3 regions of the Brevibacterium sp. HMSC22B09 genome follow, and region 1 is predicted to be linked to each of the others. Evidence: riboswitches for the same ligand, from Rfam matches in the RefSeq annotation. Region 1 holds a riboswitch; each other region holds the start of a gene.
The links. A riboswitch is a leader RNA that binds a small molecule or an ion and turns the genes downstream of it on or off. The one in region 1 is predicted to bind thiamine pyrophosphate.
Positions count from the first base shown of each region.

Region 2: another riboswitch for thiamine pyrophosphate. It lies ahead of HMPREF3087_RS08140 (ECF transporter S component); the one in region 1 lies ahead of thiO (glycine oxidase ThiO).
Region 3: another riboswitch for thiamine pyrophosphate. It lies ahead of thiM (hydroxyethylthiazole kinase); the one in region 1 lies ahead of thiO (glycine oxidase ThiO).

Region 1 is NZ_KV785998.1:42,644-44,904, reverse strand. Features, by position in the region: gene thiO (glycine oxidase ThiO) at 1-908, opposite strand, end outside; TPP riboswitch at 894-1,000, opposite strand; gene mutM (bifunctional DNA-formamidopyrimidine glycosylase/DNA-(apurinic or apyrimidinic site) lyase) at 1,063-1,995, opposite strand; gene rnc (ribonuclease III) at 1,995-2,261, opposite strand, start outside.
Region 2 is NZ_KV786025.1:55,300-57,560, forward strand. Features, by position in the region: gene HMPREF3087_RS08135 (DNA cytosine methyltransferase) at 1-787, opposite strand, end outside; TPP riboswitch at 1,083-1,208, shown strand; gene HMPREF3087_RS08140 (ECF transporter S component) at 1,234-1,947, shown strand; gene HMPREF3087_RS08145 (ECF transporter S component) at 1,962-2,261, shown strand, end outside.
Region 3 is NZ_KV786006.1:7,188-9,448, forward strand. Features, by position in the region: gene thiE (thiamine phosphate synthase) at 1-21, opposite strand, end outside; gene thiM (hydroxyethylthiazole kinase) at 18-875, opposite strand; TPP riboswitch at 863-956, opposite strand; gene guaB (IMP dehydrogenase) at 1,183-2,261, opposite strand, start outside.

The DNA.
Region 1 (2,261 bases):
GTGGTCACGTCGATGAGGTCGCAGTCGCGCAACCCGGGAACAACCGTGATGGCATCAGCCAGGAGGTCGGCAACGCTGCCGAGGTCTGTGTCGGGGCGGTCTTCGCGGACGGATGCGCCGATGACGATTTCGCCGCTTGCCCGCGGCACGACGTACACGCTGCGGCCGGTGACGACGGCGCGGACAGTGCGGGATAGCAGCGGGCCGAAGCGCAGACGGTTTTCGGGTACTCGCACGCGGATGACATCGCCGTAGACCGGCCGTAGGCTCAGTGCCGCGTCTTCAGGCAGCCCCGCGATGTCGGCGATGCCCATGCCGGCGGCCACGACTGTCGTGTCGAAGCTGTGAAGAACGCCGTCAGCGGTTTCGACGGCCGCACCCTCTAGGCGGGTGACGCGCTGCCGGACAAGTGCCTCCGGTCCCAGTGCTTCCAGCATGGCGTTCGTGAAACGGCGTGGGTCGATGCGCAGGTCACCGGGGATTTCAGCCCCGGCTGACAGGCCCGGAGCCAGGGCGGGTTCGAGACGCGCGAGCCTGCTGCCGGGCAGGTGGTTGAACGCCAGTCCGCGTTCGCCGTAGGCCCTCTCCATTCGTTCGAGGTGTTCGCGGTCGCCGGGGTCCGCTGCCACCAGGAGGGTTCCGGCGGTTTCGTAGCCGACCGCGTCATGTGGCATCCCGAGCAGTTCCAGGAACTCCGGGTATTCGTCGAGGGCTTTCTGCATGATGGGCAGCAGACTGTCTTGGCCGAACTGGACTTCAGCAACGGGGGCGAGCATGCCGGCGGCCGCGTAGGAGGCTCCGCTGACCGGCGCGGGATCGAAAACGGTGACATCGTGGCCTGCGCGCTGCAGCCGCAGGGCTGTGGCGAGTCCGAGGATTCCCGCCCCGATGACCGCTGTCTTCACCATTCTCCTCACGTCGGCATGATCCGCTTCGAGTGCTGATGGTCGGCCGCTTCGCCCTCTCAGCCGGGCGTGTCCCGGCTCCCATGAACCGCCCTCAGAGTAAGCCTCCGACGGTGCTGGAGCAAATAGCCTGCGCTCTTGGAACAAGCGGGCGGTGTCAGTACCGCCTCTGGGGTTTCTGGCAGGTGGGGCACCAGTGGGATGTGCGTCCGGCAATCGTGCTGCTGCGCACGGTTTCACCGCACCGGGTACACGGACTGCCGGCTTTGCCGTAGACGCCGAGGCTGCGGTCGAAGTATCCGGATTCGCCGTTGACGTTGACGTACAGTTCGTCAAAGCTCGTTCCGCCGGCCTCAATGGCACGGGCCATGACGTCCCGGGCGGCGTGCAGGGTGTTTTCAATCCGGCTGATGCGCAGGCGGTCGGTCCGGGCGGCAGGGTGGACTCCCGCGGCGAAAAGCGCCTCGTCAGCGTAGATATTGCCGATTCCGGACACCACGCCCTGATCCAGCAGAGCGGCCTTGATTGCTGTGCGGCGGCCCTTGAGAGTCCGCGCTAAGCCTTCCGCATCGAATCCGTCCTCGAAGGGGTCCGGTGCAATCCGGGCGGCCGAAGCCGCAACCAGACGCGGCGAGCCAAGCCCCGTCACGAGAGGCTCCAGGCCGATGTGGCCGAAGATCCGCTGATCGACAAACCGCATCTGCCACGGGGTCCCGTCGGCTGAGCACATGTCGAACACGGCCCTGGTGTGCCGATGCACGGCATCGGCGGCGGTGTGGATCCTCACCTGCCCTGACATGCCGAGGTGGAGGGCCACTGCCCAGCCGGCCGGCACCTCGGAAGCGGAGTCGGGAAAGACGGAGCCTGTGGCCAGGGGCAGCCACATGAACTTGCCGCGGCGGCACGCCCCTTCGACACGACCGCCGGGAACAGAGGCGGTCAGACGGTCAACAGCGGTCGCATCGACCGTGCGCTTAGAGGTGGTGCCCAGAATGCGCGGGTCGAGCACCCGCAGGGATTCGATTCGCGAGCCGACCGCCCACGGTTCAAGCCCGCGGCGAACGTGCTCAACTTCCGGCAGTTCCGGCATCAGGCGCGGGACCAGTCGGGGTGTTTCTCCCGGATGGCCTTGACGGCTGCTTCGGCGGCGACGAGTTCGGCGTTCTTCTTCGACGTTCCCTCACCGCTGCCCCACGTGGTGTCGCCCAGCTGTGCTTGCGCCGTGAAGACGCGCGCGTGGTCGGGTCCTTCCGAGGTGATGTCGTAAGTCACGACTCCCAGGCCGAGGTCCGCGGCGGCTTCCTGCAGGGTGGTTTTGTAGTCCATGCCGGCACCGAGGTTGACGGCGTCATCGAG
Region 2 (2,261 bases), on a different contig from region 1:
TAAAGGCGTTGCCACCTTCGGGTATGTATGTCAACCGTTGCCGTACGCGTTCAGTGTGAACAGGATCTTCCGTGTGTTTGACGTTCAATCCTGCTGGATATGTTGCGCTAAGCGCGGTTTCAGCTGAAACGTACCTGGGAAGGTTTAAAGCATTGTTTCTTGGTCCGTGACTAGGCGCCGGGACCTTGAATCTGACTTGTTCATCCTTGTGGATTCCAACAATGATGACTCGGTGCCGAGTCTGTGGGACACCGTACTCTTCGAATCGGTACAAATGGGGAACAATGTCGTAGCTTTTTCCCTTTGCCGCCTGCAGGTCAGCAAGTATTTGCTTAAATGCGTCACCTTGATTGGCGCTTCGAACTCCACCGACATTTTCGGCAACAAACCATTTAGGCTCTTTTTTATTCAATACTGCTACGCCGGCTTGGTATAGCCCACCGAAATCGCCCAACAGGCCTTTCTGTTTGCCCACAAGACTGAAGTCGTTGCACGGGAAACCAAACGCAAAACCATCGATGGGTTCAAAAGAATCTAAGTCCTTGATTGCCTCACGGGCGTCAATGTTTCGGACGGCTTGAGGCCGGTGGGCGAGGATGTTATTCCTGTAGGTTTCGCAGGAATCGCTGTCGATGTCGACAGCCCATTGGTGCTCAAGAACTATAGGGTCCGTGTTTGAGTTTGCTGGTACGACGTGCTCATTGAACGATTCAGCAGCCATTGATGCGCCGAGGGACAGCCCGCCGGGACCTGAAAAGAACTCCCCCATGGAGTAATGAGCAGCCACCAGCGCCTACCTCCCGGTCTGCAGATCCCGCAATAGTCGGTTTTTGTCTTTGCCCCGAGTTTGGCGATTCGTGGCTGACTTTGACTTCCTGATGCAGCATATCGCCAGGCACTGACATAAGCGAATAGAAACGCTGGCCTTGAGCCGATGGGCTGTAATTCCATGGGTACGCAGCGGCGCTCATTCGAGAATCCCACCACGAGTGGCCTCGGGTCTAAGGTGGCACCGTCTTCATGCGAACTGTGTCCTTCCACCCAATCCCGTGCGCCAGCGCACTGTCCTTGCTAAGGTATCGGCCGTACGACAGGGGAGCGCCTCGGATCAAACCTAGAGATCCGAACAAGGGCGCTGAGAGTGCGATGCCGCAGACCCTCGAACCTGCCCGGTTAGCACCGGCGAAGGAAGTCGAGCACACTCTTGACCCCTCCTTGCCTTGAGGAGGACTCATGACACAGGACAACCGTGTCCAGCCCGGACACCACACCAACCCAAGCAACCCGAACACCACCTCGTCAGCACAGACGAAAAACCCACGGCCACAGAGCACGCAGACAAAAACCAGCCTGCGCTGGCGGACCGTTGACATCATCGTCACCGTCGTCATCGCAGTAGCAGTCGGCGTCATCTTCTGGGGAGTCGCTGCCATTTGGGGCGTCTTCGAACTCTGGACCGTCGCATTCCCACCACTGGTCGGCCTGTTCGGCGGCATCTGGGTGCTTGCAGGGCCACTGGCCGGAATCATCGTCCGCAAACCCGGTGCGGCCATCATCGCCGAAACACTCGCCGCTGTCGTCGAAGCAGTGCTCGGCTCCCACTTCGGTGCAACCGCCATCATCTCCGGCCTCCTGCAGGGAGCCGGCGCCGAAATCGTGCTCCTCGCCTTCCTCTACCGCAAATGGAACCTGCCCGTCATGCTCCTGTCCGGCCTCGGCGCAGGTGTCGCCCTGGTGGTCGGCGAAATAGTCATGTACTACGCCAAATGGGCTATGACATTCAAGGTCGTCTACGCCGTGTGCGGAATCGCCTCCAGCATTATCATTTCCGGGTTGGGTGCATGGCTCCTGTGGAAGGCAATCGTGCCCACAGGCGCACTGTCAGCCTTCGCTTCCGGGCGGACGACAACCACACCCCGCCAGCACACAACCCCCAACCGCACATGAACTGAAAGACCCCGATGACCCACACCGCACACACCACGCCCACACGCAGCCTCACATGGCGCACCGTTGACATCATCGTCGCAGCAGTGCTCGCCGTCGCACTCGGTGCCGTGTACTTCGCGTGGACGTCCCTGCGGCCGATCATCGACGTCCCGTTCAACCTCGTGTTCCCACCAACCACGGGCCTAGTCGGCGGCCTCTACCTGCTGGCCGGGCCCGTGGGGGCACTCATCATCCGCAAACCCGGCGCCGCGATCGTGTGCGAACTCATCGCCGCAGCAACCGAAGCTCTCCTGGGTTCCGTCTTCGGCCCG
Region 3 (2,261 bases), on a different contig from region 1:
GCGGCCCAGTGGTGCGCTCATGCGATTCCTCCTGTTGTCCACGTGGTCTGGATCCGGGCTAGGTGTTCAGGTTGGGCAGCGTAGAGGCCGTCGAGGAAGTGCGCGGCAAATGTGCCGGGCCCGCTGGCTTTTTCGTGTGCCACCTGGGCGGCCGAGGTGAAGTGCAGGTGCGCTGTCGCTGCAGCCACGCCGGTGCTTACCTGCTGGCTGAGGTCCTGTGTTTGCGGAGTGTGGGCGGCCGCTGCCGCATAGGCGGCGGTGAGCGCTCCTAGCGAGCACCCCGTGCCGATGACGCTGGGCATATAGGGGCTGCCGCCGCTGATTGTCACGGTGTGCGTGCCGGAATCGTCGGCAAAGACAATGGCGTCGGACTCCCCGGAAACAGCGACGACGATGCCTGACTGGGCGAGGCTTGCGGCTGCCCCGAGGGCGTCGTCAACTGAGTGCGTTGAGTCGGTTCCTCGGGCGCTGCCGGACTGCTGTGCCAGGCCGATGATTTCGGAGGCGTTGCCGCGCACAACGGCCGGGCGGCTGTTCAGTGCGCGCACAATCCGGGAGGTGCGGTGCCCGGAAATCCCAAAGCCCACGGGGTCGAGAACCCACGGTTTACCGGCCTGGTTGAAGGTGTCGATGGCACCGTCGGCTGACAGGTACTGGTGCGATGTTGGGGTGCCGAAGTTGATGAGCAGACCATCTGCAATGCCGGCGAAATCAGCAGCATCAGCTTCGTGGTCGATCATGGCGGGACTGGCACCCGCTGCCAAAAGCACATTCGCGGCGAACTGCTGAACAACCGTGTTCACAATGCAGTGCACTAAAGGCGTGCGCTGACGCAGAGACTCAAGCAGCGTGCCCGCATAGTCTTTGAGTTCCATGACATCCCTTCGCTGGTCCTAACCACACAGGTTCAACGGGTTAATCTCAGCCGCTGTATAACGGCACCCCGTGTCACTTCGCTCACCCTAACACCCACCACTGACACAAGCGCATGACGCAGAGCCACGGCACAATCCCGCTCCGCCGCAGACCGGTCCGCAGAGCAGCCGAGCAGACCAGAAAAGGCGCGCTCCACCTCGTGAGAAAGGGTCTGTGAGAAAAACCCAGAAAAACAGCTGTGCGCCCGGCCAGAGGCTCGGGCGCACAGCAGATATTCACAGCAGCAGCCGGTCAGGCTGCGGCGGATCAGTGGTAGTTGGGGGCTTCCTGGGTGATCTGAATGTCGTGCGGGTGGCTTTCCTTCAGACCCGCGGTGGTCAGGCGCACAAACTGGCCCTTGTCCTTCAGTTCCGGAATCGAGCGGGCACCCACGTAGAACATGGTCTGGCGCAGGCCGCCGGTCAGCTGGTAGGCGACCTGGCGCAGCGGACCGCGGTAGGCCACGCGCCCCTCAATGCCTTCCGGCACGAGGTCGGTGTCAGTGGCGACATCAGCCTGGAAGTAGCGGTCCTTCGAGTATGACTTGCCCTTGCGCGGCGCCATTGCGCCCAGCGAACCCATACCGCGGTAGGCCTTGTACTGTTTGCCGTTGACCAGGATGAGTTCGCCGGGGCTTTCCTCACAGCCTGCCAGCAGCGAACCGAGCATGACCGAATCAGCGCCGGCAACAAGAGCCTTGCCGATGTCACCCGAGTACTGCAGACCACCATCGCCGATCACGGGCACTCCGGCTTCGCGGGCGGCCTGGTACGCCAGGTTGATGGCGGTGACCTGCGGAACGCCCACACCGGCGACAACGCGCGTGGTGCAGATGGAGCCTGGGCCCACACCCACCTTGATGGCGTCAGCGCCGGCGTCGATGAGTGCCTGAGCGCCCGCGCGGGTGGCCACGTTGCCGCCGATGACCTGCACGTTCTTGAACGCCGGGTCTTTCTTCAGCGACTTGATCATGTCCGTCACACCGCGGGCGTGGCCATTGGCGGTGTCGACCACAAGCACGTCCACACCGGCTTCGGCCAGCAGGCCCGCGCGCTCAAAGGCATCGCCGTAGAAGCCGACCGCAGCACCGACGAGCAGGCGGCCTTCGCCGTCCTTCGACGCGTCGGGGTATTCGTCGCGCTTGACGAAGTCCTTGACCGTGATGAGGCCCTGGATCTTGTTGTTTTCGTCGACCAGCGGGAGCTTTTCGATCTTGTGCTCTGCCAGAAGTTCGTAGGCCTTCTCAGCCGAAACGTCGTGCGGGGCGGTGATGAGCGGCATCTTGGTCATGATTTCGCCGACCGTGGTGGTGGCGAAGTCAGCGCGCGGCACAAAGCGGAGGTCGC